Linked DNA regions of Saccharibacillus brassicae. The protein of the gene in region 1 interacts with the protein of each later gene in a pairwise test. Links are inferred from orthologs where the notes say so. Each region holds a gene or a part of one and is shown in the gene's direction. Other genes may lie near its edges.

The links.
Region 2: the proteins of pknB (region 1) and FFV09_RS12955 interact in binary tests that used the Bacillus subtilis proteins (3 or more experiments, as listed by UniProt). The link is inferred for Saccharibacillus brassicae from one-to-one orthologs.

Annotation. Positions count from the first base shown.
Region 1 is NZ_CP041217.1:452,893-468,106, reverse strand. What follows is about bases 1,430-4,503. They hold pknB (Stk1 family PASTA domain-containing Ser/Thr kinase), read left to right. Parts: upstream 1,430-1,829; coding sequence 1,830-4,178; downstream 4,179-4,503. Other genes in these bases: rsgA (ribosome small subunit-dependent GTPase A), read left to right, coding at 4,261-4,503; FFV09_RS01920 (Stp1/IreP family PP2C-type Ser/Thr phosphatase), read left to right, coding at 1,430-1,833. Outside these bases: dual-specificity RNA methyltransferase RlmN, read left to right, coding at 1-1,044; more of FFV09_RS01920, read left to right, coding at 1,051-1,429; more of rsgA, read left to right, coding at 4,504-5,169; rpe (ribulose-phosphate 3-epimerase), read left to right, coding at 5,173-5,838; FFV09_RS01900 (hypothetical protein), read left to right, coding at 5,835-6,086; rpmB (50S ribosomal protein L28), read right to left, coding at 6,290-6,478; FFV09_RS01890 (DAK2 domain-containing protein), read left to right, coding at 6,904-8,667; FFV09_RS01885 (DegV family protein), read left to right, coding at 8,739-9,602; ATP-dependent DNA helicase RecG, read left to right, coding at 9,614-11,665; FFV09_RS01875 (sensor histidine kinase), read left to right, coding at 11,829-13,502; FFV09_RS01870 (LytR/AlgR family response regulator transcription factor), read left to right, coding at 13,529-14,353; FFV09_RS01865 (L-lactate MFS transporter), read left to right, coding at 14,610-15,214. UniProt on the Bacillus subtilis protein: Protein kinase that is responsible for triggering spore germination in response to muropeptides, signaling bacteria to exit dormancy.
Region 2 is NZ_CP041217.1:3,115,426-3,130,522, forward strand. The notes cover bases 3,952-6,908. They hold FFV09_RS12955 (protein kinase family protein), read left to right. Parts: upstream 3,952-4,921; coding sequence 4,922-5,896; downstream 5,897-6,908. Other genes in these bases: nfsA (oxygen-insensitive NADPH nitroreductase), read left to right, coding at 4,087-4,836; FFV09_RS12960 (hypothetical protein), read right to left, coding at 6,108-6,317; FFV09_RS12965 (purine-nucleoside phosphorylase), read left to right, coding at 6,708-6,908. Also shown: FFV09_RS12935 (heavy metal translocating P-type ATPase), read left to right, coding at 1-2,083; FFV09_RS12940 (hypothetical protein), read left to right, coding at 2,409-3,422; FFV09_RS12945 (hypothetical protein), read left to right, coding at 3,598-3,879; more of FFV09_RS12965, read left to right, coding at 6,909-7,526; FFV09_RS12970 (TatD family hydrolase), read right to left, coding at 8,289-9,230; FFV09_RS12980 (ABC transporter ATP-binding protein), read right to left, coding at 9,747-10,778; FFV09_RS12985 (ABC transporter permease), read right to left, coding at 10,775-11,575; FFV09_RS12990 (thiamine-binding protein), read right to left, coding at 11,572-11,871; FFV09_RS12995 (ABC transporter substrate-binding protein), read right to left, coding at 11,952-13,013; FFV09_RS13000 (pyridoxamine 5'-phosphate oxidase family protein), read left to right, coding at 13,426-13,842; FFV09_RS13005 (EAL domain-containing protein), read left to right, coding at 14,114-15,097.

The DNA of each region.
Region 1 (15,214 bases):
TACGATTACAATCTTGACGCTCTGCGAGAGTGGGTTAAGGAAAACGGAGAAGCGGCTTTCCGCGCCGACCAGATCTTCGATTGGATCTACGTCAAGCGCGTATCGAGCTTCGAGGAAATGACCAACCTGTCCAAAAGCCTGCGCGAGAAGCTGGACGGTCAGTTCGCTTTTGTCACACTCAAAGAAATTACCAAATTCCAGTCCAAAGACGGCACCGTGAAGTTCCTGTTCGGCCTGCATGACGAACATGCGATCGAGACGGTCATCATGAAGCACAACTACGGCAACAGCGTCTGCGTAACGACCCAGGTCGGCTGCCGGATCGGCTGCACATTCTGCGCGTCCACGCTCGGCGGACTGAAGCGCAACCTGACGGCGGGCGAGATCGTCGCGCAGGTCGTCGAAGCGCAGAAGATGCTCGACAAAGACGGCGAGCGCGTCAGCAGCATCGTGATCATGGGCTCCGGCGAGCCGTTCGAGAACTACGAAGCGACGATGACGTTCCTGCGCATCATGATCCACGAAAAAGGACTGAATATCGGACAGCGCCACATTACCGTCTCGACGAGCGGCATCGTGCCGAACATTTACAAATTCGCCGACGAAGACACGCAGATCAACCTGGCGATTTCCATCCATGCGCCGAACGACAAGCTGCGTTCCAAGCTGATGCCGGTCAACCGCCGTTATCCGTTCGACGACGTGATCGCTTCGCTCGATTATTATTTCGAAAAAACGGGCCGACGCCTCACGTTCGAATACGCGCTGATCGGCGGGGTGAACGACCAGGCCGAGCACGCGCAGGAATTGGCGGACGTGCTGAAGACGCGCATGGCGCACGTTAACCTGATTCCGGTCAACCACGTGCCGGAGCGCAAATACGTCCGTACGTCGCGCAGCGACATTTTCAACTTCCAGCGCATCCTGACCGAGAACGGCATCAATGCGACGATCCGCCGCGAGCAGGGTCACGACATCGCCGCGGCCTGCGGCCAGCTGCGCGCCCAACATATGCAAAAAGGACAGGAAAAGGCTGCGAGGTGAGCTAGGATGGCGATTCATACCGTTCATGCAACGCATATCGGAAACGTACGCAGCGTCAACGAAGACTTGTCGTGGGTCGGCCGGATCAAACCGGGCGGCTACACGCTCGGCATCGTGGCGGACGGAATGGGCGGCCACCTGGCCGGCGACACGGCGAGCCGCCTGACGGTGGAGACGATCGTCGCCGATCTCGGCGGACTGGAGCCCGGCTTGTCGATCGAAGCGTGCGAAGCGGCGCTCGGCGATGCGATCCTGCATGCGAACGAAGTCGTGTACCGCAAAGGCGAATCGGATATTCGCTACCATAACATGGGCACGACGGTCGTCGCGGTGCTGCTCAGCGGAACCGAAGGCATCGTCGCGCATATCGGCGACAGCCGGGCGTACCGGATAGATTCCGGCGGCATCGAGCGTCTGACCGACGATCATACGCTGGTCAACGAACTGCTCAAAAGCGGACAGATCACGCCGCAGGAAGCGGGAGCCCATCCGCGGCGCAACGTGCTGACGCGGGCGCTCGGCACCGACGCCGAAGTCAAGGTCGACGTGCGCCGCATCTCGCTGAATCCGGGCGAAGGGCTGCTGCTGTGCAGCGACGGCTTGAGCAATTTCGTGGCCGAGGCCGAAATGCTGCGCACGGTGCTCAAGCCGGGCGCGGCGCTCGAAGACCGCGCGCACAAGCTGGTCCGCATGGCGCTGGGTTCAGGGGGCGACGACAACATCACCGTCGCCCTGTTCGAAAACGGGCGCGCCGGCCAGGATCCGGCGACGAAGGAGTGGGTACAATGATCGGTCAGGTGTTCAGCGGCCGCTACGAAATTATGGAGCGCGTCGGCGGCGGGGGCATGGCGCTGGTGTACAAAGCGCTCGACCTGCTGTTGAATCGTCACGTGGCGGTCAAGGTGCTGCGCCAGCAGTTCATACACGACGACGAGTTTATCCGGCGTTTCCGCAGGGAAGCGCAGTCGGCGGCGTCGTTGTCCCACCCGAACATCGTCAGCATCTACGACGTGGGGCAGGAAGGCGAGACCCCGTATATCGTCATGGAATATATCGAAGGCCAGGATTTGGATCAGGTGATCAAGGAACGCGCCCCTCTTCCGGTCGAAGAAGCGGTTCGCTTCGCGTCCCAGATCTGCGACGCGCTCGACCACGCCCATACGAACCAGATCATTCACCGGGATATCAAACCCCACAATATTTTGATCGGCCGGGGCGGACGGGTCAAAGTGACGGACTTCGGGATCGCCCGCGCCGTCACGTCGACGACGATTACCCAGACGGGTTCGGTCGTCGGTTCCGTCCATTATTTCTCTCCGGAGCATGCCAAAGGCGTAAACGCCGGCGAAAAGTCCGACCTGTATTCGCTCGGCATCGTCATCTACCAGATGCTGACCGGCGCGCTGCCGTTCGAGGGCGAAAGCCCGATCAGCGTGGCGCTCAAGCATTTGCAGGACGAGTTCGAAGAACCGCGCAAGCTGAATCCGATGATTCCGCAGAGCGTGGAGAACATTATCGTCCGGGCGATGCGCAAAAATCCGTCCGAACGGTATGCGTCCGCGGCCGAGATGCAGAGCGATCTCGATACGTGCCTGCTGCCTTCGCGGCGCGACGAGCAGAAGATGCTGTTCGACGAAAAAGACGACGTGGACCGGACGCTGGTTGTGCCGGCGATCCGTTCTTCGTATACGTCCGCGCCGGATATGCAGCGCAGCGATTCGGCGGACAAAGGCAAAGGCAAAACCAAGCCTGCCGGCAAAAAAAGCTGGAAAAAGCCGGCGATCATCATCGGCTCGACGCTGCTGTTCCTGGCGATCGTGTTTATCGCGGTCATGCTGTGGAGCCGTCAGTTCGTCGTGCCGGAGACGACGGTGCCGAACGTGATCGGCCTGACCGAAGACGAAGCGCGCACGACGCTCGCCGCACGCAAGCTGGAAGTGGAAGGGGTCAAGTACGAATACGATCCGTCCACGGAAGCGGGCATTGTTTTCAGGCAGAGCAAGCTTGAAGGGCTCAGCGTCAAGGAAGGGGCGGCGCTGATCCTGACCGTCGGTTCCGAAAAACCGCTGACCGAGATGCCGAAGCTGACCGAGTCGAGCTACGACGAAGCGCGCCGGGATCTGGTGGCGCTCGGCGTGACCGAAGACCGGATCGTGCGCGAAGAGCAGTTCGACGATTCCGATCCGGAAACGGTCATCGCGCAGCAGCCGCAGGCCAGCGAAGATTTCGATCCCGAGCAGGCGACCGTCACGCTGACCGTCAGCATGGGCGTCGAAGAAAAAGAAGTGCCGGAAGTGGTCGGCAAGACGCGCCAGGAAGCGCTCGACGCCATTAACGGCCAGGCGCTTGCGCCTTCGTCGTCGGAAGAGCCGAGCTTCACGGTGGAAAAAGGCAAGGTCATTAGCCAGGAACCGCAGGCCGGGACCGAACTCAAGCCAAGCGAAGTCGTCAAGTTCGTCGTCAGCTCCGGCGTTCCGCCCGAAGCGCTGAACTTTACCGTTCAGGTGCCGGTCGAGCCTTCCGCGGAAGGCGTGGCGACCAAAGTCCGTATCGAATACAGCGATGCGCGCGGCGACCGGATCGAATGGGGCCGCGATACGATCTCGTCGGTGCGAATCTTCCCCGTGGCACTCGTGCTGGCTCCGAACCGAAACGGAGTCGTCATGGTCTACCGCGACAATCAGCTGATCTCGTCGTATCCGGTCGATTATACCGAAGCGAGCCGCGGGACGTTCCAGCAGCCGGAAGTTCCGGCCGAGGAACCGGAAGTCACGCCGCCGCCCGAGCCGCAGCCTGCCGACCCTCCGGCCGATAACGCCGGCGAACAGCCGGTCGAAGGAGAAGAGGCGCCGGAAGAAGGCGCCGCTCCTTCGGGCGAAGGTTCGACGGAAAATGCGCCGGAGGAGACCGCTCCCGAAGAACCGGCCCAAGAAGGTACGGACGAGGAAGTCACGGAAGAAGAGCCGACCGGCGATCCTTCCGCGCTCGCTCCGCCGGGGCAGGCCGTATCCGCCGGCAAAGTGGAGAAAGCCGCGCTCAAAAGCAACGGGAACAGCAGCAGTAACGGCAAAGGTAACGGCAATGGGAATGGTAACGGCAACGGCAAAAACAAAGAAAACCCCAACGGGAAATAAAAAGCTTCAACAATCAAACGGGCACCCGACGGGCCGGACGCAAGTCCGGCTCTCTCCCGTTACGGAAAAAGGAAGGTGAAGCATGCCAGAAGGATTAATCGTCAAAGCTTTAAGCGGCTATTACTACGTCAAGGATAACGAAGCGTCTCCCGGAGATAAAGCGATCCAGTGCCGGGCCCGGGGACTGTTCCGGCTCAAAGGCAAATCGCCGCTCGTCGGAGACCGCGTCGTCTACGAACTCACCGAGAACGGAGAAGGCACCGTCACCGAACTCAAGCCGCGAACGTCCGAACTGGTGCGTCCGCAGGTGGCCAACGTCAACGTGGCCGTTCTCGTCTTCTCGGTCAAGGAACCCGATCTGAGCCTCAATCTGCTGGACAAGTTCCTCGTACATATCGAGAACGAAGGACTCGAAGCGATCATCTGCTTCACGAAGATGGACCTGATCGCGGAAGACGACGTGCAGACCCGCGAAGAGGTAGAACAGGCGCGAGCGCTGTACACGTCGATCGGGTACGAGGTGCTGGAGACGAGCTCTCCGCAGGGACTCGGAGCCGATCGGCTGCGCGAGCGCCTGGCGGGCGAGATCAGCGTATTCTCCGGCCAATCGGGCGTCGGCAAATCGTCGCTGCTCAACGCGATGTTCGCCGATCTGGACCTGCTGACGAGCGAGATCAGCCTGCGCCTCGGCCGCGGACGGCATACGACGCGTCACGTGGAACTGGTCGATCTGGGCAGCGGAGGCTATATTGCCGATACGCCGGGCTTCAGCCAGCTCGATTTCCTGGAACTCGGCGTCGATGAACTGCCGAGCTGTTTCCGGGAATTCGCGGCGCTGGCCGACGGCTGCAAATTCCGCGGCTGTACGCATCTCCACGAGCCGCAGTGCAAAGTGCGCGAAGCGCTGGAACGCGGAGAGATCGCCGAGAGCCGCTACAAGCACTACAAAGCGTTTTACCAGGAAATGAAAGATAAAAAACGGAGGTACTGAACTATGGTATGGATTGCTCCTTCGATATTGTCCGCGGATTTCTCGAAGCTCGGAGCCGATGTCGCCGAAGTGGAACAAGGCGGGGCGGATTGGCTGCACGTTGATGTCATGGACGGGCACTTCGTGCCGAACATTTCGTTCGGCGCGCCGATCATGCGCTCGATCGCGCCGCTGACGAAGCTGCCGCTCGACGTGCATCTCATGATCGAGAACCCGGAAGATTATATAGCGGAATTCGCCAAAGCCGGCGCTTCCGTCATTACGGTGCATGCGGAAGCCTGCGTGCATCTGCACCGCGTCGTGCACCTGATCAAAGAACACGGAGTCCAGGCCGGCGTGGCGCTGAATCCCGGCACGCCGGTGTCGGCGATCCGCGAAGTGCTGGAAGATCTGGATCTCGTCTTGATCATGACGGTGAATCCCGGCTTCGGCGGACAGGCGTTTATCGAACGTACCGTGCACAAGATTCGCGAGACGCGCGAGCTGGCCGATTCGCTCGGCATGCACGATCTGCGCATCGAAGTCGACGGCGGGATCTCGGCCGACACGGCGGGCAAAGTGGTCGCTGCGGGCGCCGACGTGCTCGTGGCCGGCAGCGCCGTGTACGGCGCGAGCGATCGCGCCGAAGCGATCCGCGTCATCCGCGAAAGCGCGGAGCGTGGCGAATGAACCTCAAATCGACGCTGATGCTGGCTCTGGTCACTTCGGTGACCGGCCTGTTGATCGCGCTGTTCGCTTTTCTGCCGACGCCGTTTAACGCGCTCGTCGGCTTGTTGACCGCGGGACTCGTCATCTGGTACTTCCGCAAGCTGGAAGGGCGGGGGCCCAAGATCGGTTTCATCATCTGGACGGTGGTCTACTTCCTGTTCTTCACCGTGCTGATCGCGATGGTCCGCTATCAAATGGGCTTGATCTGATTACCCGGTAGGACGGGTCGGTCCGGCTCGATCAGACAAAGCTCGAATGGTAAAAAAGAACGCACGAAAAAAGCCGAAGTCCCGCTCCGGAAAGAGCGGACTTCGGCTTTTTTTGCCGTTCGGTCATACCTGACTTGCGGCTGTCGCCGCGATTAAACTAAAAAACACCCTCTGACGAAGGTGCTTTCCGGTCTATGTCTGGATTAAACGCGGGTCAATTTACCGGATTTGAGCGCCCGGGTGCTGACGTATACGCGTTTCGGTTTGCCGTTTACGAGGATGCGAACCTTTTGGACGTTAACTCCCCAAGTACGACGGTTGCGGTTGTTAGCGTGGGAAACGTGATTGCCGGAGCTTGGTTTTTTACCCGATACAAAACATCTGCGAGCCATGAATGACACCTCCTTGCTTAGATAAAACATACATAAGCAACACTTAGAACATCATAACACAACAAAAAAAGCTCCGTCAACGGTTCTAAAAACTTTATTTATTTATACGTGCGCTTATAGTACAATATTAGGTGGGGCCTTTTGCAAAATCTGCTTCAAAATTTTGCCCGGATTTTGCAAGAGGCTCATGGGGATGTGACCGCAAGCCCAGTTCATCCGTATAAGGCAGGAGCGGACCGCGCAATCGGCCGCCAAAGTCCCGTATGGGTCGCGGGGGACGGAAACCCGGTTTCCGGCGTGCTCCTGACCGGCAGAGCGGCAGGGGCGCGCAGAGCGAGCAGCATACGGGCTTAACATCCAAATAGAGCGGACGCTTCGGTTTGCGGCGTTTGCGTATCCAGTAGGTGTGGGAAGGGGAATTTTCATTGAGCAGGCGTTCGATTAACGGAACTGATTTTACAGGCATGGTATTGGCCGGGGCGGAGAGACTTTCCCGTCAGGCGGAACATGTCAATGCGCTGAACGTATTCCCGGTGCCGGACGGCGACACGGGCACAAACATGAATTTGACGATGACGGCGGGCGTGACCGAGCTGCGGGAACGTTCTTCCGCATCGCTCGGCCAGTCGGCCACGGTGTTGTCAAAAGGACTGCTGATGGGAGCGCGCGGCAATTCGGGCGTCATCTTGTCGCAGCTGTTCCGGGGCTTCGGCCGGTACGCGGCTTCGCATCCCGAGTTGAACGCGATCCAATTTGCGGCCGCGCTTCAGGTCGGCGTCGATACCGCTTACAAAGCGGTCGTCAAGCCGGTCGAAGGCACGATCCTTACCGTTGCCCGCGAAGCGGCCAAACACGCGGCCGCTTACTCGCGCCGGACGACGGACGTCGTCGAGCTGATGCGCGAAGTGCTGGCCAAAGCCCAATACGCGCTCGACCGCACGCCGGACCAGCTTCCGGTACTCAAGCAGGTCGGCGTGGTCGATTCGGGCGGTCAGGGCCTTGTCTACATCTATGAAGGCTTCCTCGACTACCTGGAGAACGGGTCTTCCGCGGACGCGGCCAATCCGATCGGCGCCGCCGCGCAGCAGGCCGGCAAGCCGGCCGCGGCTCCGAAAGTGCCGAACGTTCAGGCTTCCGCCCAGGCGCAGCTGGAGACCGAAAATATTGAATTCCTGTACGATATGGAATTTTTCGTGAATCTCGGGCTCGGCGACGGTTCGAGAAGCGCGTTCGACGAAGAAGCGTTCCGCAAAGCGCTCGCCGTCAACGGGGATTCGATCATTATTATCGCCGATGAAGACATCGTCAAAGTGCATGTGCATTCCAAGACGCCGGGCGAAGTGATGACGCTTGCGCTGCGCTACGGAGAGATCACGCAGATTCATATCCTAAACATGCGCGAGCAGCACCGCGACCTGCTGAACGCCGGCATGGACGGAGCGGCGCCGCCGGAGCTGTTCGCCGATATGCCGACGCTTGAACCCGCGGCGGAAGAACAGGCCGCGCTGCCGGCCGACGAAGTGGCGCCTTACGGCTTTATCGCCGTCGCCAGCGGATCGGGCATCGAAGAAATCTTCAAAAGCCTCGGGATCGATATCGTACTGTCCGGCGGACAGACGATGAACCCGAGCACGGAAGATTTCGTCAAAGCGATCGGACAGGTGTCCGCGCAGCATATATTCCTGCTGCCGAACAACTCCAACATCGTGCTCGCCGCCCAGCAGGCGCGCGATCTGCTCGAAGGCGAACGCCAGGTCACGGTCGTTCCGTGCAAGAGCATTCCGCAGGGCATCGCCGCGGCGCTCGCTTTCCAGGAAGACGAAGACGCGCAGGTCAACGAAGCGCAGATGAACGAGGCGATCAAGCGGGTCAAGACCGGCCAGATCACCCACGCCGTGCGCGATACGACGTTCGACGGACTGGACATCAAGGCCGGCGACTATATCGGCATCTTCAATTCCAAGATCGTCGCGACGGCCGCCGATCGCCTGACGACCAGCCGCACGCTGCTGTCGGCCATGATCGACAGCGGCGACGAAGTCGTCACCCTGCTGGCCGGGGAAGACGCTTCGCAGGAAGACACGGCCCAACTGGCCGAGTGGCTCACGTCCGAATATCCGGACGCCGAAGTGGAATTCCATACCGGCGGACAGCCGGTGTACGACTACATGTTCTCGGTGGAAGCCTGAGCTTCTCCCGCTCGAACAGGCGAAAAGCCGGCCGAGGCCGGCTTTTCCCTTAACCCAAAGGACGGTGACAGATGAATCCGATTATCGTAACCGACAGCACGTCGGACATTCCCGAGAATTTGATCGAACGTCTCGGCATTCGCGTCGTGCCGCTCAAAGTCATGTTCGGCGGCGAAGCGCTGCTCGACGGCGTCGATATCCAGGCGCAGGAATTTTACCGCCGGCTCGCTGCCGCGGATAAGCTGCCGACGACTTCGCAGCCTTCGCCGGCGGACTTCACCGCCGAATATCAGCGTATTCTGGACGAGCACCCCGGCGTTCCGATCGTCTCGCTCCATATCTCGACCGGCATGAGCGGCACGTTCCAATCCGCGACGCTCGGCAGGTCGATGCTGGAGAACGACGCGGCGGACATCACGCTGATCGATTCGCTGTCCGCCTCCTACGGCTTCGGCCTGATGGTGGTGCGGGCCGCGGAACTTGCGCGGGCCGGCGCTTCGACCGCGGAGATCGTGGCCGAAGTGGAACGGCTCAAATCCGTCCGCAAGCTGTATTTTCTCGTCGACACGCTCGAATATTTACAAAAAGGCGGCCGGATCGGCCGCGCGGCGGCGCTGTTTGGTACGCTGCTGAATATCAAGCCGATCTTGTCGATCGACAAAGAAGGCGTCATTTACGCCGTAGAGAAGGCCAGAGGACGCAAAAAAGCGCTGGCCCGCGTGGTCGAGCTGTTCCAGCGGGAGCTGGGCGAAGCGGGCCGGGTGGACGTGGCGATCGGGCACACCGTTCAGCCGGAATCGGCGGACGAGATTCTGGCGCTGCTGCGCCAGCATTTCGACGTCGGCGACGTCGTCTATTCCCATATCGGCTCCGTCGTCGGCACGCATGTCGGACCGGGCTGCAACGCGATCTATATCTGGCCTTCCGTCAAATAAGGGAGAACCCAATGAACAATCGCCTGGATCAAATCCCGGTAAAAGAAGTCAACGGTGTGGGCGCCCGCAAGGTGGAGGAGCTGCACGCCGTTGGCATTTTTACCGTCAAGGATCTTATCGAATATTTCCCGTTTCGTTATGAAGATTATCGGCAAAAGCCGCTCGGCGACGTCAAAGACGGAGACAAAGCGACCGTGCAGGCCAAAATCGCCGGTATCCCCGTCGTGCAGCGGTTCGGCAAAAAAACGAAGCTGAGCTGCAAAATGCTGGCGGACTATTCGATGTTTACCGCCGTATGGTTTAACCGCAATTACCTCAAGGAACAGCTGGAGCCGGACCGGGAGATTATCCTGACCGGCAAATGGGACGGGCGCCGTCTGCAAATGAACGTCACGCAGTCCGAATTCCCGGACCGGGGAACGATACGCAGCGGCTCGCTTCAGCCGGTCTATTCAATCGGCGGCGACCTGACGCAGAACTCGCTGCGCAAAGCGATCGCGAGCGCGCTCGACCAATACGGCGACGCGCTCGAAGAAGTGCTGCCGCAAGAACTGGTATCCAAGTACGAACTGATGCCGCGTCCGCAGGCGATCCGCCTGCTGCACCAGCCCGGCGACCTGGCCGAAGGCCAGGAAGCGCGCAAGCGCATGGTCTACGAAGAACTGTTCCTGTTCCAGCTCAAGCTGCAGGCGTACCGTTCGCTGAACCGCGACCGGCGCGACGGCGTGCTGCATACGACGCCGAATGCGGTCATTCGCGAATTCGTGCGCAGCCTGCCCTTCGAGCTGACCGACGCGCAAAAAAACGTCGAACTGGAAATTCTCAAAGACATGCGCTCCGAAGCGTGCATGAACCGCCTGCTGCAGGGCGACGTCGGCTCGGGCAAAACGGCTGTCGCCGCGATTGCCCTGTTCACGAGCGTCCGCTCCGGCTTTCAGGGCGCGCTCATGGTGCCGACCGAAATTTTGGCCGAGCAGCATTCGCGCTCGCTGACCACAATGTTCGAACCGTTCGGCATCACGGTCGGACTGCTTACGAGCAGCGTGACCGGACGCAAACGCAAAGATCTGCTCGCCGCCCTGCAAATGGGGCTGATCGATATCCTCGTCGGCACGCACGCGCTGATTCAGGACGAGGTCAATTTCCGCTCGCTCGGCCTGGTCGTGACCGACGAGCAGCATCGCTTCGGCGTCAATCAGCGCAGCGTGCTGCGCCGCAAAGGCTATAACCCGGACGTGCTGACGATGACCGCGACGCCGATCCCGCGCACGCTCGCCATTACGGCGTTCGGCGACATGGACGTGTCGACGATTGCCGAACGTCCCAAAGGCCGGGTGCCGATCGAGACGTATTGGGTCAAGCAAGAGATGATGGAGCGCGTGCTCGGCTTTATTCGCCGCGAGGTGAGCCAGGGCCGGCAGGCGTACATGATCTGCCCGCTGATCGAAGAATCCGAGAAGCTTGACGTGCAGAACGCGATCGATCTGCATACGCAGATGAGCCAGGCGCTGCCGGATTATCGGGTCGGCCTGCTGCACGGCCGGATGAACGCGGCGGAGAAAGAAGAGACGATGCGCCAATTCTATGCCGGCGAGACGCATCTGCTCGTTTCGACGACCGTCGTCGAAGTCGGCGTCGACGTGCCGAACGCTACGCTGATGGTCATCATGGACGCGGACCGTTTCGGATTGTCGCAGCTGCACCAGCTGCGCGGCCGCGTCGGCCGGGGCGAACATGCTTCGTACTGCGTGCTGATCGCCGACCCCAAGTCGGAGCTCGGCCGTCAGCGCATGGGCGTCATGACCGATACGAACGACGGCTTCGAAGTGTCGCGGCGCGATCTGGAGCTGCGGGGACCGGGCGACTTTTTCGGCACGAAGCAGAGCGGGCTGCCGGAGTTCAAAGTCGCGGACATGGTCGCCGATTTCAAAGTGCTGGAGCAGGCGCGCGACGACGCGGCGAAGCTGGTGGAAGATCCGTTCTTCTGGACGTCGCCGACGTACGAGCATCTGCGCGGCAATCTGGAGAAGGAAGAAGCGTTCCGCGGCGAGCTGATCGACTGATGGCCGATCGCGCCGGACGTCCGCCGCAGGCGGACCGGGGACGCTCGTCCGAGGAGAGCAAGAGGAGGAGGCCGCCGGCGGGAATGCCGGCGGTTTTCTTTGTACGCCGCCCGGGGGATCGACCTCCAAAACACGACGGGCGGGGAAAGGAGGCAATCAGCCGATGGAGACTTCGCATCCGCTGTCCATTTTTTTGCAGCTGTTCGAACGCGGATCACTGCTGCTTATGTGCCTGTTCGTGCTGACGCGTATTCCGCGCTTCAAAGCGGTGTTCCAAAAAGAAGAATACCGGCCGCAGGATCTCGTGACGGTGACGGTCATTTTCGGACTGTTCGCCATTTTCGGTACTTATATGGGCATCAGCGTAGAAGGTTCGCTCGTCAACGTGCGGATCGTGGCGATTATGTCGGGCGGTCTGCTGTTCGGTCCCTGGGTGGGGATCGTGACGGGCCTTGTGTCGGGCGTGCATCGCTATGCGATCGATATCGGCGGCGTGACCGCGATTCCGTGCCTCATCACGAGCATCGTGGCCGGGGTCGTCTCGGGCATGATCCATCTGCGCGTACCCAAGCGCAAACGCTGGTTCTACGGCATCATCGCCGGCATGGCGTGCGAGGTGCTGACGATGGCGCTGATCCTGCTGCTGGCGGAGCCGTATGCGCTGGGCGCGGACATCGTCTCCAAGATCGCCGTGCCGATGATTGTGGCGCAGGTCATGATCGGCCTGATCGTCATGCTCGTGCAGAGCGTCGAAGAAGAGAAAGAGAACGTCGCGGCCAAGCAGGCCAAGCTCGCGCTCGATATCGCCAACGAGACGCTGCCGTATTTCCGCAAAGTGGACAGCGCTTCGCTGCTGCGCATCTGCGAGATCATCGAACAGAAGATCGGCGCGGACGCGGTAGCGATCACGGATACAAGCCATATTTTGGCCTATTCGGGCTTCGGGCAGGAACACTACAATATCGGGCACGAGATCATGAGCGACGAGACGAAGGAGACGATCCGCAGCGGGAACATTACGATCCGCAACAACGACGCCGACCATCGCAACGAATGGATCAAGTCGATGATCATCATTCCTTTGCAGGAAAAAGGCGTCGTGACGGGTTCGCTCAAAATTTATTACCGCCACGCGCACCAGATCACGTATTCGCTGCGCGAGTTGGCCGTCGGCTTGTCGCAGATCATCTCCACGCTGATGGAAGTGTCGCGGGTGGAGCAGATCAAAGCGATGGCGGACAAAGCCGAGATCAAGGCGCTGCAGACGAAGATCAGCCCCCATTTCCTGTTCAACGCGCTGAACGCGATCGCTTCGTCGATCCGGCTCGATCCCGACCAGGCGCGCGAGCTGATCATTAACCTGTCCGGCTATCTGCGCTACAATCTGGAGCTGAACGACGAATTGATCGACGTGCACCGCGAGCTGCAGCAGGTCAAAGACTACGTCGAGATCGAGAAAGCGCGCTTCGGCAGCCGGCTGCAGGTGGAGTACGATATCGACGACGAGACGAACGTGAAAATTCCGAGCCTGATCATCCAGCCGCTCGTCGAGAACGCGATCGTGCACGGTATTTTAAAAGAAAAAGGCAAAGGCACCGTGAGCATCCGCGTCAAAAACGAAGGCGAGGTCGTGCGGTTCGAAATCGCGGACACGGGAGCCGGCATCGACGAGTCGGTTATCCGGCACATCCAGAGCGGCAGTATGCCGTCCAACAAAATCGGCTTGTCGAACGTACACGAGCGGCTCAAGCTGATCTACGGACACGGCGTCGATATCCGCAGAGCCGCCAAAGGCACGATCATTACTTTTACAGTCAGAAAGGAGCCTCACGCATGAGCATGAATCCGCAGAACAGGCCGCCCATGCAGGGCATCATCGTCGAGGACGAATTTTTGGCGATGGAAGAACTGGATTATTTGATCGGCAAAAACAGCTCGGTCGACATCGTCGGCAAATTCGAGGACGGGATCGACGTGCTGAAGTTTTTGCAGACCCGCGACGTGGACGTCATTTTTCTCGATATCAATATTCCGTCGCTCGACGGCGTGCTGCTCGCCAAAAGTATCAGCAAGTTCGCGCACAAACCGTATATCGTGTTTACGACGGCGTACAAGGAGCATGCGGCGGAAGCGTTCGAGATCGAGGCGTTCGATTACATTCTCAAGCCGTACCACGAGCCGCGGATCGCGGCGATGCTGACCAAGCTCGAACTTACGTTTGCGGCGAAAAAAGAGCGCGAAGCCGGCGAAGCGGCATCCTACGGTCCCTCGCCGCCCCGTGCTGCCGCTCCTCCCGGCGCTTCTGCCGCGGGTACGGGTGTTCCGGCCGCCGATAGCGCCGTCAACGGCCCGGCCGGCGACCGCCGTATCAATCTGCACAAAGACGACAAGATTATCGTAGTCGACGCGGACGATATTTATTACGCTTCGGCGCAGGAGAAAACGACGCTCGTCCACACGCGCAAAGAAGAGTACACGATGCATATGAGCATTTCCGAGTTTAAGGCGGGACTTCCGCCGGAGCGCTTTTTCCGCTGCCATCGTTCGTACGCGGTCAATCTGTCGAAGATCCGCGAGATCGTACCGTGGTTCAACAACACGTATCTGCTGCGCCTGCGCGACATCGACGCCGAAGTCCCGGTCAGCCGCAGCAAAGTCAAAGAATTCCGGCAGCTCATGCGTCTGTAGCGGGCGGTTCCGGCCGATCCCGAGACGCTCATGACGACTGCCGCGCATTTCATTCCGCTTTACCGGCATCTCATTCCAAAAACGCTTTCAGTATGGCCGAAAGATTTATACTAAAGCCATAAGGAAACGAAAACGAATGAGAGAAGGAATCGAAATGAAAACTCTTACAGCTTCTTCTTCCCCGACTTCCGCACCGGATTCCGCGCTGCCGAAAGTCAACCGTCTGTGGATCGTGATCGGCACGATCATCGTGCAGATGGGCCTCGGCACCATCTATACGTGGAGCCTGTTCAACCAGCCGCTCGCCGACAAATTCGGCTGGGAACTGGGCAGCACGGCGATGACGTTCTCCATTACCAGCTTCGCGCTCGCGTTCGCGACGCTGTTCTCCGGCAAGCTGCAGGACAAGTTCGGCATCCGCCGGCTGATCGCCGCTTCCGGCATTCTGCTCGGCGTCGGACTGATGCTCTCTTCGCAGGTCACGTCGATCGGCATGCTGTACGTCGTCGCCGGACTCGTCGTCGGGTACGCCGACGGTACGGCCTACATGACGTCGCTGTCCAACCTGATCAAATGGTTCCCGAAGCATAAAGGGCTCATGTCCGGCGTGTCGGTCGGCGCTTACGGTACCGGCAGCCTGATCTTCAAATATATCAACGGCGCCATGATCGAATCGCGCGGCGTCTCGCAGGCGTTCTTGATCTGGGGCATCATCGTGCTGACCATGGTCGTGCTCGGCTCGCTGCTCGTACGCGAAGCTTCGATGAATGCTTCGCCGGTGTCCGCGTCCGGCGTCCGCGCCAAAGATTACACCGTCAAGGAAATGCTCAAGACCAAGCAGGCCTACCTGCTGTTCGTCGT
Region 2 (15,097 bases), 2.7 Mb from region 1 along the record:
CGGCGGCGAAGAACGCAAGCGCGTGATCCGGCTGCTCACCGCCGCGCTGCTGTCGCTGCCGCTGCTCTGGGCGATGGTCGGGCACTTCTCGTTCACGTCGTTTCTCTACGTGCCGGACCTGTTCCTCAATCCGTGGTTCCAGCTGGCGCTGGCAACGCCGGTGCAGCTTGTGATCGGCTGGCCGTTCTACGTCGGCGCCTACAAAGCGCTGCGTAACGGCAGCGCCAATATGGACGTCCTGGTCGCGCTCGGCACGTCGGCCGCGTATTTCTACAGTGTATATCTGACGATCAATTGGGCAGCCGGCGGAGGCGCGGTTGGCGGCGCGGCCGGACCGGATATGGCGGGGATGTCCGGCATGGGCGCCCCAGGCATGCCGGCTCTGTATTTCGAGACGAGCGCGGTGCTGATTACGCTCGTGCTCGTCGGCAAATGGTTCGAAGCCCGGGCCAAAGGGCGTTCGTCCGACGCGATCCGCAGCCTGATGGGCCTGCAGGCCAAGACGGCGATCGTGATCCGGGGCGGCGAAGAAGTACAGGTTCCGGTAGAAGAAGTCATGACCGGCGATATCGTGCGCGTACGGCCGGGCGAGAAAATTCCGGTCGACGGCGTCGTGACGGAAGGGCTCTCTTCCGTCGACGAATCGATGCTGACCGGGGAAAGCCTGCCGGTCGGCAAAGAACCCGGTTCGCAGGTCGCAGGCGCGACGATCAACAAGAACGGCTCGCTGCTGATCAAAGCGACCAAAGTCGGCCGCGATACCGCTTTGGCCCAAATCGTGCGCGTCGTGGAAGAAGCGCAGGGCTCCAAAGCGCCGATCCAGCGCATGGCCGACGTCATCTCCGGCATTTTCGTGCCGATCGTGGTCGGCATCGCGGTCGTGACGTTCGCCTTTTGGTACTTTGCTGTCGATATCGGCAACTTCCCGGGCGCGCTGGAAAAAGCGATCGCGGTTCTGGTCATTGCCTGCCCGTGCGCGCTTGGCCTGGCTACGCCGACTTCGATCATGGCCGGCTCCGGCCGCGCAGCCGAGTTCGGCATCCTGTTCAAAGGCGGCGAGCATCTCGAAACGGCGCGCAGCGTCGACACGGTCGTGCTGGACAAGACCGGCACGGTAACCAAAGGCAAGCCGGAACTGACAGACGTTATCGTCTACGGCGACTTCGAAGCCGCGAATTCTACGGCCGAGACGGCGGCCGACGCTTCGGCGGACGCCGGAACTGCGCGCGAGAACGCCCTGCTGGCGCTGGTCGGCGCGGCGGAGAACGCGTCCGAGCATCCGCTGGCCGAAGCGCTCGTCCGCGGAGCGGGCGAACGCGGCGTCGCCATGCCTCAGGCGGAACGGTTCGAATCGCTGCCGGGCTACGGCATCTCTGCCGTCGTCGACGGCCGCGAAGTGCGGGTCGGAACGCGCCGGATGCTGCAGGAACTCGGTATTGAAGCGTCCGCGGCGCTGCCGGACATGGAGCGCCTGGAAGGCGACGGCAAGACGGCGATGCTCGTCGCCGTCGAAGGCCGTTTGGCCGGCGTAGTCGCCGTTGCCGACACGCTCAAGGAATCGTCGCCGGAAGCGATTCGCCGCCTGCGCGGCATGGGGCTGCGCGTCATGATGATTACGGGCGACAATCTGGCGACGGCGCGGGCGATCGCGGCGCAGGCCGGTATCGACGAAGCCGATGTGCTGGCGGAAGTGCTGCCGGAAGGCAAAGCGGACGAAGTGAAAAAGCTGCAGCAGGCCGGCCGCAAAGTGGCGATGGTCGGCGACGGCATCAACGATGCGCCGGCGCTGGCGACGGCCGATACCGGCATGGCGATCGGCACGGGCACCGACGTGGCGATGGAAGCCGCGGATATCACGCTGATGCGGGGCGACCTCAACAGCGTAGCGGACGCGATCCTGATGAGCCGCCGCACGATGGACAATATCCGCCAGAACCTGTTCTGGGCGCTGGGCTACAACGTGCTCGGCATTCCGATCGCCGCGATCGGGCTGCTCGCGCCCTGGTTGGCCGGTGCGGCGATGGCGTTCAGCTCCGTGTCGGTCGTGCTGAACGCGCTGCGGCTGCAGCGGGTCAAGCTGTGACCGCCGCGATCCGGGCCGGCGTCCGCAGGCTGCGCGCCTGACGTTTCGGGCCGCGATGCGGAGGCGGAGGCGGATTCGGATTTCGCAAAGATCCAGAAGAAAGTGCGCAGCAGCGTCGGAACAGCCGTATGGAGAGCATTAGCGCTCTCGGTACGGCTTTTTCTGTACGTTTTTTCTGGACGCTCCCGCGTCTCCCTACATTAAGAACACATTAATTTTTCGAATTTACGAGTCGTTTCGATTGTTCGTGCGTATATACGCGAAAGGCCATGTATCCGTTTGCAAAAAAACAAGGCGGCGGAGCGGCATTCGAGGAGGAGAGCGCATGAGCGGAACAAGAAATCGGACAAGCAAGAAAATTCCCGCGCTGGCCGCGATCGCATTGATGACCGCGCTGACCGGCTCGGCGTTTCCGGCGGAACGGGCGGCAGCGGCAAGCGCGGGGCAGGAACCGTCCCCGAGCGGCCGCGAAGCCAAAGCCGCCCAGAACGGATCGAAGCCCCGGCGCGACCACGCGGCTGCGTCCGCCGGAGAGACTTCCGGCGAAGCCGCGGCTGCCGCGTTCGCCAAGCTGTCCGCCCGCAGCGACGTGCCGGGTATGTGGAAGCATATCGAAGCGCAAGCCGCGCGGTCCGCGCCGTCCACCGTCACCGTCTGGCTGCGCCGCCTCGAAGCCGTGCAGGCGAAGCGCCTGACGTTAATGGAAGAACAACTGGGCGCAGAGAAGGTGCAGAGCGCACTGTCGGGAGCGAAGCTGTTCGGCTACGCGGACGGGCGCTGGCTGCGCGGCGCGCGTACCGGCAATGCCGCGGCCGACGCGCTGCTTCGGGAGATCGAGACCGAAGGCTACGTGCTGGACGTGACCGAAGGGTACTATTTTCCGAAGATCGATTATGGACGCTACCGCAAACAGGCGGACCGCGTAAGCCGGCGCTACGCCGAATATTTGACGATCCGGGCCGACGAGACGCGAAGCGAAGTGACGAAGGACGCCGGCTTGATCGTCAGCTGGCAGGAACTGCTGGAGCGGGCCGAACGTCAGAGCGTGTACTTGCAGCGTTACGCCGATTCGCCGGAATCCGCAGTCGTGGCGCAGATGTATCGGCAGTCGGTCTATCTGGTGCTGTATGGCACGGACAACGTGCCGCTGTTCGACTCGGCGACGCGGCGGATCGATCCGGACGCCGAAGCCGCTTATGGGCGTCACGCACGCAAAGGCGGCACGTCGGCGTTTGCCCGGATGCTGCGCGCTTACGTCTCGGTGCTGGAGCAGGGCGGAGGCAAGCTGACGCCGGCGGCGGAGAAGTTCCGCGACGCGCGCAATCCTGCGAAGAGCTAACGTATCCGGTCCAAAGCTTCAGCCGTTGAGACCCATGTGAACAAAGTATGTCGGGAAAGTTCGAAATCCACCCTCTTTTTTCCAAATATTTCGAGTCAAACAGACATATAAGCGTTAAATATACAAAAAGCTCAGCCGATATGTAGGATAAGATCACGCGAAGGGAGAGAACGGAATGAGCAGAAGCCGCCGGGTCCATCAGCCGAATATTTCGTTTACCGCCGCTTTTGCGCTCATTCAGGCACTGCGCGATCCTCGCCCCGATTCCGATTCCGATTCCATGCCAGAGCGATTGTCCGTGGAGCGCCGGACAGAAGGTTCCGTGTTCGCCGCCGCGCCGGATGTCGGGCCTTCGCCCTACACCGAGCCGTACGAGCTGTTCCGCCCCGATTTTCTGAATACGCTTTCCGAGCCGCACGCTCCGGTCCGGGCGGACGTTCCCCGCGAAGAACGTTAGCGCCGGGAGCGCGGCCTGACGCAAGGTGCGAGAGACAGACCGTAGCGGGTCCCCGGGCTTTGCCCGAGGGGCTTTTTGCTGCGTCTGCACATGTGGGCCTATCCGCAGGCTTGCGCCGCGTCCGCCGGAGTTCCATAATAGAGACGGAAATCGAAACCGAAAAATCGAAATCGAGCAATCAAAACCGATGGAAAGAAGGCTTGGCTCATGAACGAAACGCTATCCCTGTTAATGAACCACCGCTCCGTGCGCAAATATACCGATCGCCTTGTTTCGCAGGAGCAGCTCGAAGCGATCGTGGCCGCCGGCCAGATGGCTTCCAGTTCCAGCAACGTGCAGGCGTATACCGTCGTGGCCGTTACCGATTCCGCGTTGAAAAGCAAACTGTCCGAATATGCCGGCAATCAGGCGTATATCCGCGAATGCCCGGTGTTCCTCGTCTGGTGCGCGGATCTGTCCCGGCTCAAAAAAGCCGCCGACACCCACGCGCCGGATGCGGCGTCGTACGAAGGAGCGGCGGAGAACTTTATCGTCGCGACGGTGGACGTGGCGCTGGCTTCGCAGAACGCGGCCGTGGCCGCCGAATCGCTTGGGCTCGGCATCGTGTACATCGGCGGCATCCGCAACGATATCGAGAGCGTGTCGGACCTGCTCGGGCTGCCGGACTACGTCTACCCGGTATTCGGCATGTGCGTCGGGTATCCCGATCCGCAGCACGGAGCGGGACTGCGTCCGCGGCTGCCGCAGGAAGCGGTGCTGCACATGAACGGCTACAGCGCGGAGCAGAGCGAGCGCGGCACGGCCGCCTACGACGAGACGTCGATCCGCTACATGACCGAGCGTACCGGCGGTCAGCGCACATCGTCTTGGTCCGAGCAGATGGCGGCCAAACTGACGACGCCGTCGCGGATGCAGCTTCGGGCTTTTTTGGCCGGAAAAGGGTTGAACAAAGAGTAGATCGAAGCCGTTGGAAAAAGACGGGCTGCGGACACAAGAGACGACGCCGGGACATTGAGCCGGCGTTCGCATGAAGGAGCAGGGGATGCTTGAATCCATCAAAGAGTTTATCCGGGCCTGGCGCGATTATCCGCTGCAGCCCGGCGACGTGATCGGGGAACGTTACGAAGTGTCCGAATGGCTCGGCATGGGCAGCTACGGGCTGAGCTATCGCTGCACCGACCGGCAGGGCGGCGGCGAGGTGGCGCTCAAGCAGGCCAAGCCGAGCCGCCGCCGGCTGGCGGGACTGCTGCTGGAGCGGGAAAGCCGCGCGCTGCTGGCGATGGACCATCCGTTCATTCCCCGCTGCCAAGGCTTTTTCATTGATCGCCGCAGCCGGTGGCTCGCCGCCGATTACGTGCGCGGCCGGACGCTGGAAGACCTGATTTTCGAAGAAGGGCGCGTGTTCGGCGAAGCCGACTGCCTGAGCTGGGCGCTGGAGCTGCTGGACCGGATCGGGCATGTGCACGATCGCGGCTACGTCCATCTGGATATTCGGATTCCGAACGTGATGATGGACGAAGCCGGCATTCACCTGATCGACTTCGGCCTGGCCCGGCGCATCGGCGAGGACGACGCGTCGGCGCCCGACGGTTCGCCGCTGCCGAGCCGCATGCCGGCCCGCATCGTCTCGGATCTGGAAGACGCCGGCCATCTGCTGCTGTACATGCTCTACTCCGGCTACGCGCCGCCCGGCGAGCTGCCGGACACGGCCCGCGATTCCGAAGCGGCCGCGGCGGCGCGCCTGCGGGCCGGCGTCGGAGGCGGAGATTCCGCCGCCGCGGGCAGTTCCGCGTCCGCAGACGGCGGCTTGCCGGAGGAGGGCGGACCGTCCTGGGAAGAAGAACTGGAGCTGTCCGGGCCGACTTCCGCCCTGCTGCGGCGCCTGCTGCGGCTGGACGAGCCTTATGCGGATACGCGGGCGGCGGCGCACGCGATTCGCGCCAGTCTGGAGCGTCTGCGCGGCGGAAGCGAGGCGGGCGCGGACGGCGGTGGCGGTGGAGATACGCCGCCGGCTTAGTGCGCTTCGCGGCGGCAGAAGCCGGGTGCGCGAAGCGGACAGCCTGCCGTCGGCGCAGGCCGCTTCGCGGGCCGGAAGTGCTGCCGCGCCGAGCACCATGTGGGTGTGCGCGGCGTCCGATCCGAACGTCAAAAGGCCGTTCCCTTCGTCGATATCGACGAGGAGAACGGCCTTTTCGCGCTGCCGTCAGCGTAAGCGTCCCTGCTTGGGATCAACTGGAGCTGCCGGATTTTCTTTTGTAGTAGGAATGGCCGTGACGTCCGTGCCCGCCGTGGCGGTGATCGGAAGACGAAGAACGCGAGTATCTCGGACGGCTGCTGCTGGACCCGTGATGGCGGCGGCCGCGATGGCTGCTCGATCCGCGCTTGTGGCTGGAGCTCGAAGCGGAATGGACGATCTTGTCGACGATTTTTTTGAACATGGGAATGCCTCCTCGGTTGGGTGCGCCGCGTCCGAAGACGGTTCGGCGATAACGATCGTGATAAGAGCTATACGGATGCGGCTTGCGCAGCGTTTCAATCGGGCTGCGGCCCGGACGGACCGGACCGGCGGTGTCGGATCGGCACTCTTTTCGCCAAAGAGGTCCTTGCTCTGAAGTTACCCGTTTCGGTGGGTCGCTAACATTAGAAGTTCATGAGAAACAGCGGCGCTGCGGCCTGCGCGGACGGGGACGGTTTACACGCGGGCGCTTCTCCCGGTACACTGGTCTAGGCACGCGGTACGCCAGAGGGAAAAACGGCTTCGCCGGACCTGCCGCACTGCCGCAGCCGCGGAACACGTTCGGGAAGCGACCATTCGAGGAGGATTCATCATGCAAAAAACGCAGGAAATCATGGAAGCGCGCGACTTTATCGCCGCCAAGACGGAGCAGCGGCCGACGATCGGCCTGATTCTGGGATCGGGTCTGGGCACGCTCGCCGACGAGATCGAAAACGCGGTCGTTATTCCGTACGCCGACATTCCGTATTTCGCCAAATCGGAAGCGATCGGCCACGCCAACGAGTTGGTCATCGGCCAGCTGAACGGCAAAACGGTCGTAGCGATGAAAGGGCGTTTCCATTACTATGAAGGCTATTCGCTCAAGGAAGTGACGTTCCCGGTGCGGGTCATGAAAGCGCTGGGCGTCGAGACGGTCATCGTCACGAATGCCTGCGGAGCGGTCAACACGGACTTCAAGCCGGGCGACCTGATGCTGATCAGCGACCATATCAATCTCGTCGGCGCCAATCCGCTGATCGGGCCGAACAACAGCGAGCTGGGCGTTCGGTTCCCGGACGTGTCGCAGGTCTACAATCGCGAACTGCGCGATCTGGCGCTCGAAGTGGCGTCTGAGCAGGGCACGACGCTCCGGCAGGGCGTCTACGCCTGGTGGAGCGGTCCGGCTTACGAGACGCCTGCGGAGATTCGCATGATCCGCACGCTCGGCGGCGACGCGGTCGGCATGTCCACCGTTCCGGAGACGATCGTGGCCGTGCACGGCGGCATGAAAGTGCTCGGCATCTCCTGCCTGACGAATATGGCCTGCGGTATTCTGGATCAGCCGCTCAGCCACGACGAAGTGATCGAAGTCGCGGCGCAGGTGCGGGAGAAGTTCGTGGGCTTGGTCAAAGGCATTCTGGACCGGGCGTAAAAAAAGCGGGAACCGGCGGGGCGGCGAGACATTGCGGCGTCGCGGCGGGAATTGGGCATGGAAAAAGAGCCAGAAAACCGGATGACGGTTTTTGGGCTCTTTTTTTGGGTTGTTTTGGGCGGGAGCGAATATTCGGGACGCGGTGTGCGGGGAACAGGGAGCCGCGATCCGGGTGAGCGGGCGTCGGAGCGATAGCCGATGACGCGGCGTGCGAAAAGGGAGAGGCTAACGAATCCTGGGCGCGCTAAGTCGTCTTTTTGGCGTGGTTTTCGAATGTAACGAATCGTGAGCACGCTAATCGGGCCAAAAGCCGGTTTTGGCCGGGAAGTCGGACGAATAGCGATATGACGATTCGTTAGATTTGCAAAAAGGCCGGAAAATCGAAAATAGCGATAGAAGGGTTCGTTGGAGTTTGGGCGGGGCGGCGGATAGACGGGCGGTCTGCCGGCCGGGTAGGCGATGGACGGACAGGCGCGAGGATGTGCAGACGGGCGCGAGGATGTACACACAGGCGCGAGGGTGTGCAGACGGGCGGCGTATTTACCAGCAAATCTACGCACTAGCAAACGTATGCACCGGTCAGTGCCCGCATCCGCGGACTCACGTACCGGCAAACGCCCGCACCCGCGGACTCACGTACCGGCAAACGCCCGCACCCGCAGACTCACGTACCGGCAAACGCCCGCATCCGCGGACTCACGTACCGGTAAACGCCCGCATCCGCCGACCCTCCCGCGTCCGGCTATTCGCTCCTTAACCCGTCTAACGCAGCGCGTAGAAACGCCGGGCGTTATCCAGCAGGATGGCGCGGGCAGCGGATTCGTCGAGTCCGCGGAGCTGCGCCCATTCGCGGCAGACGTCGGCGGTCATGGACGGATGGGTAGCGCGTCCGGAAAAAGGACCTTCGAACGGCCACGGGCCGTCGGTTTCGCTCATGACGAGCGTTTCCGGGTAGAGCCGGGCCAGGTCGCGGATTTCTTTTTCATAGAGCAGGTCCGGGGTAAAAGAAATCCGGTAGCCGCTCGCGATCATGCGCCGGACGGTGTGCTCGGAGCCTTTGAACCAGTGGAAATGCGCGCGTTCGACGCTGTATCGCTCCAGCAGGTCGCACGCGGTATCCGCATCTTCGTACACGGCGTGCAGAGCGATCGGCAGGTCGTGCCGGGCGGCAAAAGCGACGAAGCGTTCGAGCAGCCGGACGTATCCGTCTTCGTCGAGGCTTTCGCCGCGTTCCGACGCTTCGAGCCGGCTATAGTAAGGCAGGCCGACTTCGCCGACCGCCGTCATGCGCGGCGGTTGGGCAGAATTTGAAGGCGCGGAAAGCAAACAGGGTGCTGCCGATTTCTGCACGCCGGACGCCGTTTCGGGCGTGGACTCTGCCGGCGAAGCCTCTTCCTCTGCCTGCGCATCTGCCCGTTCGCCTATCCCCTCACTTGTCGCAGCCCGGGCTTCCATCCAGGCGAATAGCGCTTCTTCTTCCTCGGGAGTCGGCAGCGGCTGCTCGGGATGGAAGCCGTAAGCCGGGCGCACGACGTCCGGATATTGTATCGCCAGCGCCTCGGTCCGGCGCGCGGATTCCAGGTTCATCGAGACGGCAACGACAAACGCTCCACCTTCGTCCTGGAACTCGCTCAGCATGCGCGCCGCCTGCTGCGGATCGTACTGCTCCAGATGAATATGCGAATCGGCCAATTTGGCGCTCATGGCGGACGAACCTCCTGTCGTTTTTTTATATGAAAAAAAGCGGCGGGGCGCAAAGGGCAGGGCGAAAAAGGACGGGCCGTCCGGACCCTTTAAAACCCAAACCCAAACCCAAACCCAAACTAAAATGTGTGCAAAATGACAACATTTTATACCGAAACAAGCCGATTTTGCGAAAAAGTGTTCATTATGCTCACATTTTCCGCGAAAATCGGCCCAAAACGTACTTAAAGCTCGGATTTGTTGTCATTTTGATCACTTTTCGCTAAAAAATCGGATTTCCGGGTGAAAATGTTGACGAAAGGTCAACATTCCCTCAGCCTACGCTGCGACTGCGACTGCGACTGCGACTGCGACTGCGACTGCGACTGCGACTGCGACTGCGACTGCGACTGCGACTGCGACTGCGACTGCGACTGCGACTGCGACTGCGACTGCGACTGCGACTGCGACTGCGACTGCGACTGCGACTGCGACTGCGACTGCGACTGCGACTGCGGCTGCGGCTGCGAGGCCGTCTTACCCTCTCGCAGCCGCGTCGCGGCTTTTGCGCTGCTCTTCCTTCATCAGTCCGGTCAGTTCGCGGCGCAGCGCCAGAAATTCCGGCGTTTCCGCGATCTCTTCGCGGCGCGGGCGCGGGAACGGGACTTCGATCCGCCGAAGCACGGCGGAAGGGCGGCCGGACAGCACATAGATCGTGTCCGACAGCAGCAGCGCTTCCTCGATATGGTGCGTGACGAACAGCACGGAGCGCCGCGTCTCTTCCCAAATATCGAGCAGCCACGCTTGCATCTCGCTGCGGGTAAAAGCGTCGAGCGCGCTGAACGGCTCGTCGAGGCACATAAGTTCGTGCGGACTGAGCAGCGCGCGCACAAAGGCCGCGCGCTGCTGCATGCCGCCCGACAGCATGTGCGGATACGCCTGCTCGAAGCCGGCGAGACCGGCGCGCGCCATCCAGCGGCGGGCTTCTTCGAGCGTCTCCCGGCGCGAGGCGCCGTTGATCTCGCGGTCGAGGATCACGTTGCTTTCGATCGTGCGCCAGGGAAGCAGCGCCGGCTGCTGCGGCATGTAGGCGATATGGCCGCGCTCGCCGGTAATGACCCGGCCGTCCAGCGCGATCTCGCCGGCGTCCGGCCGAAGCAGTCCGCCGATGAGGTGGAACAGCGTGCTTTTGCCGGAACCGGACGGTCCGATCAGGCTGACGAACTCGCCCTCGCGCACTTCGAGCGAGACGCCGCCGATGACGGGCAGCGGCTTGCGTCGGCTGCCGAACGATTTGCTTACGCCGGACAGCGCCAGCTTGACCGGCGAATCGTGCCCGCCTCCGGAAGCGGCTCGCAGCTGCGCGTGTTCTCCGTCAGCGTTCCTGCCGCCGGATTCAAGCCGGCGGCCCGCATCCGCTCCGGCACCGCTCCCGCCGTTCTCTACCCCGCGCCGCGAATCGCTCTCGCCATGCTCTACCTCGCGACGCGCACCGCTCCCGAGCCTACCGTCGTCTCCGACTCTTTTAACCGGCAGGCCGTTCTCTTCGATTCCGCTCATCCCGCTCATTCCGCTTCGCCTCCTTCCGCGTTCCCGCTTCGGCGTCCGCCGCGCACGACGAGCCGCTCGATCAGCGTGACCAGCAGGAACAGCAGCAGGCTGAGCGCGACGATGATCACGATGGCGGCGAAGATGCGGTCGGTGCGAAACGCCGATTTTTGCAAAATCATGTAATAGCCGATTCCTTTTTGCGCGCCGATCCATTCCGCGATAACGGCGCCCATGACGCTGTACGTCGCGGCGATGCGCAGTCCCGAGAACAGGGAGGGCAGGGCGTGGGGGAACTCCAGTTTACGGAAAATTTGCACCCGTTTCGCCCCGATCATGCGCATGTAGTTCAGCATCGTCCGGTCGGTCTGCGCGAATCCGTCCATCGCCGAGACGGCGACGGGGAAAAAGCACACGAGCGTAATGACGATAATTTTCGGCAGCAGGCCGAAGCCGAACCAGATCATGAGCAGCGGCGCAAGCGCGATCGTCGGCACGTTCTGGCTCAGGATCAGCAGCGGATAGAGCGCCGATTTGAGCAGGGGCACCAGATGCAGCAGGCAGGCGACCAGCAGGCCGACCGTCGAGCCGATCGCGAATCCGATCAGCGTCAGCCGCAGCGTGGACAGCGTGTGCATCCAGAGCGAGTCCGCGCTGCGCGAAGCTTCGCCGGCGATCAGCGAAGGAGACGGCAGAATCCACGCTTCGATCGCGAAGAAGCGGACCGCCATCTCCCACACGAACAAAAACAAGAGGACCGCCACGAAGGGCGGCCACGCGGAGCGGAACCATCGGCCGAGCGTCAAGCGCAGGCTCATGGACGGTATTTGGCGGTCAGACGTTCGATGCTGATCCCGTCCGGACTCGGATAATGCGCGATTTTGATCTGGGAGATGACACTCGGCGCGCCGGCTTCGGTCAGCGCTTCATGCATCTGCCGCACGATCTCGAGCAGTTCCGGCAGTTCGCCTTCCATGGTCGTCTCCAGCGCGTGTACCTCGTATTTGACGCCGGAGCGCTGGATCACTTCGATCGCTTTGTCCACGTAGGGGATGGAGTCTTCGCCGTTCGGCGTCTTCGGGATAACCTGAATGCTAAGCAGGGTCGCTGCCATAAACCATCTTCCTCTCTGGGCTGAATTTTATCTGGATTCTATCCGAATCTTGTCCGAATCGGACCCGACCCGGAGTGCTTCTATTTCGCTGTCGGCAGATAGTCGTTGGTGAACGCCTTCGTGGAATCGAATTCGCCTTCGAGCAGGTTCTGCGAACTCATCCACTTGCCGTAGTTGTCCCATACTTCCGGCTTCTGCATGCCCCATTGGTCCGCGTCGTCGCGGTATTTCGGGCTGAGCCATTCCTGGCTCGCTTTGACCAGTTCGGGATCAAGGTCCGGCACGGCCTGGATCAGGATATCCGCCGCTTCGGCCGGATGGTCGATCGCGTATTCGTAGCCTTCGCTCGTCGCTTTCATGAACGCTTTGACCAGTTCCGGGTCGTCCGCGATCTGCTTCTCGTTCGTCGCGATGACCGGCGTGTAGTAGTCGAGACTGTCGGAATAATCCTTGACGTACAGCATGTCGATCGGTTCGCCGCGCAGCTTCGCTTCGATGCCTGTCCAGGCGTAGAAGATCCAGGCGAAGTCGATATCGCGTTTGACCGCGGTGAAGAAGTCGGCGTCGCCCATGTTGATGTTTTCCACTTTGGACACGTCCGCGCCTTCCTGGTCCATGATCGATTTCATGACCGCCGCTTCGACCGGGGAACCCCAGCCGCCGTACCGTTTGCCTTCGAAGTCTTTGGGCGATTTGATGTTCCGGTCGGTCGGAGCCGCGAAGCCGGACGTATTATGCTGGATGACCGCGGCGAGCGAGACGAGCGGAACGCCCTGGACGCGCGCCTGCGTGATGCTTTCCTGGTAGCTGATGCCGAACGGCACTTCGCCCGAAGCGACCATCTGGTCCGCGCCGCCGGCACCCGGCTGCAGGATCGTGACCTTCAAGCCTTCCTGTTCGTAAAAACCTTGATCCACCGCGGCATACAGGCCGGTGTGGTTCGTATTCGGCGTCCAGTCCAGCACGACGCTTACGTCGCGCAGCGTCTGCGCTTCGCCGCCATCCGCCGCTTTCGGGTCACCGGTCGCCGCAGGCGTTCCGCCGCCGGCACCGCCCGAGCAGGCGGTCAGCGCCAGCAGCAGCGCCGCGAGCGGAGCCGTCCATTTTATTCTTTTGCCGATCCCCTTGTGCGTGCTTCTCATTTCTCTGTCTCCTTCAACCGTATTGCCCGCTGCTTCATGCCCGCCGGAACGCCAAAAAAGCGCCCCGGATTCCGGGACGCGTCACGTCGATGCAAGCTGCGGGTCCCGATCGAGAAGCTAGATGGGGCAAACACGCTTAAACGTTCCTACGCTGGCATTACCCAGATCAGGTATAAGGGTCAGTATCTGCTTGGGATACACTCTCAGCCGGCCTTGCTTCCGGCACCCCCCGGGGGTTATGAATTTGTCGGGTTTGCTTCGGAGTCATTATAGCCTTTAAAAGAAAAGCTGTCCAGCGAACGAATCGATTCGGTAAGCATCCGGTTCACTTTCGTCTATTCGGGTACTTACTAATAGAGAGACGAACCACTGTAGCTCGAATACACCCATCTTGCTTAGGAGGCTTTATACCATGGACCAACAACAATTGGAACAAAAAATTACGGAAACTTTGGAACGTAACCGTTTCGGATCTTTCGCCACGGTCGAAGGCGGCCGTCCGAAAGTACGTTACATGACCGTATTCAATGAAGGCATGACCATCTATCTGGTCACCAGCTCCCAGACGCACAAAGTCGAAGAATTGGAGAAGAACCCAAACGTGGCGCTGCTGCTCGGCTTCGAACAAGGCGGAACGCAGGACGAAGTCCAGGTCGAAGGTACGGCCGAAATTACGCGTGACGAAGAGCTGCGCAAAAAGCTGTGGCACGATTCGTTCGAGCAGTGGCTCGAAGGACCGGAAGATCCGAATTACGTCGTGATCAAAATCACGCCTTCGCGTGCGGAATACGCCAAAAGCAAACACGAAGTGGAAGTTTGGGAAGGCTAAACCTCTTCTGAACGCATAAGTCAATTGTTGTATAAAAAGCTCCGAATCGGCCCAGTGGCGCCGGTCGGAGCTTTTTTGTATGAGAATTGTGTGAAATTGTTTTGATAATCAGCTAAAAGGTCTAAAAAATAAGTCGAAAGAACCCGATTCTAAAAGAGGGGCACTGGGTAATAGGTGAAGATTGAATCGCTTGCTGTCTAGGTTAAAGGAACCGGTTTTTTGGTCGGAGTGGATATTGCGTCAATTATAAGTTTTGGGGGGTTCCTTAAGTATGGAGCATATATGCAGCAGCTGTCAGCCGGTAAAGCCCATCGAAGATTGGGGTACCGTGTATTTGCGTCCCGTGACGGAGATGCTGAATGAGTTGGTCGAAGATCGCAACTGGAAATCGGGACGAAACGGCTACGAGAGCGGCGTTCTGTTTTTTTCATATACGAGCAAGGAACAATTTCTGGAGATGGCGGAATGGCTGAACAGCCTGCCGGTCGAATGGACGGAACCGCTTCAGGTGAAGATCTGCGGGGAAAAAGATTCGCCGGTTCTGCTGCCATGGCTGCCGTTCTCCCAGATCGCGGCGCGGTTTCAAAACATGGACATGGTCAGCATCATCACGCAGGAGAAATTCACAAGCTTCATGCAGCCGATCGTCAACGATCAGGAAGCGATCGTCGCTTACGAATTTCTGCTGCGCGCGGCTCCCGGGGGAGAGTCGTTCAATCCGTTTGAACTGTTCGACGTGGCGCGGCGTACCGGGATGCACTCGTTTCTCGACCGGGCGGCGCGAATCTCGGCGATCCGTCGCAGCGCGGAAGTGCTGCCCAAAGGCGTAAAACGTTTTATTAATTTTCTGCCGTCCTCGATCTACAATCCGGACTACTGCCTGAAGCATACGTTTGCCGCTATTCAGCGCTACCAGCAGGACCCGCAGGACTTCGTGTTCGAAGTGGTGGAGACGGAACGGATCAGCGACATGCCGCATTTGCAGCGCATCTTCAACGTGTACCGTTCGCGCGGCGTGTCGGTGGCGCTGGACGACGTCGGTTCGGGTTATTCGACGCCGGAAGTGTTGGCCAACCTGAAGCCCGATTTCGTCAAAGTCGACCGGGGCTTGATCGACCGCTGCGACGAATCGCCGGACAAGCAGCGCCGCATCGAAGAGATCGTCAACATTTCGTCGAGCTTCGGCGGCGTCGTGCTGGCGGAAGGCATCGAGCGGCGCGAAGAATACGAGTTCTGCCGCAGCCTTGGCATTTCG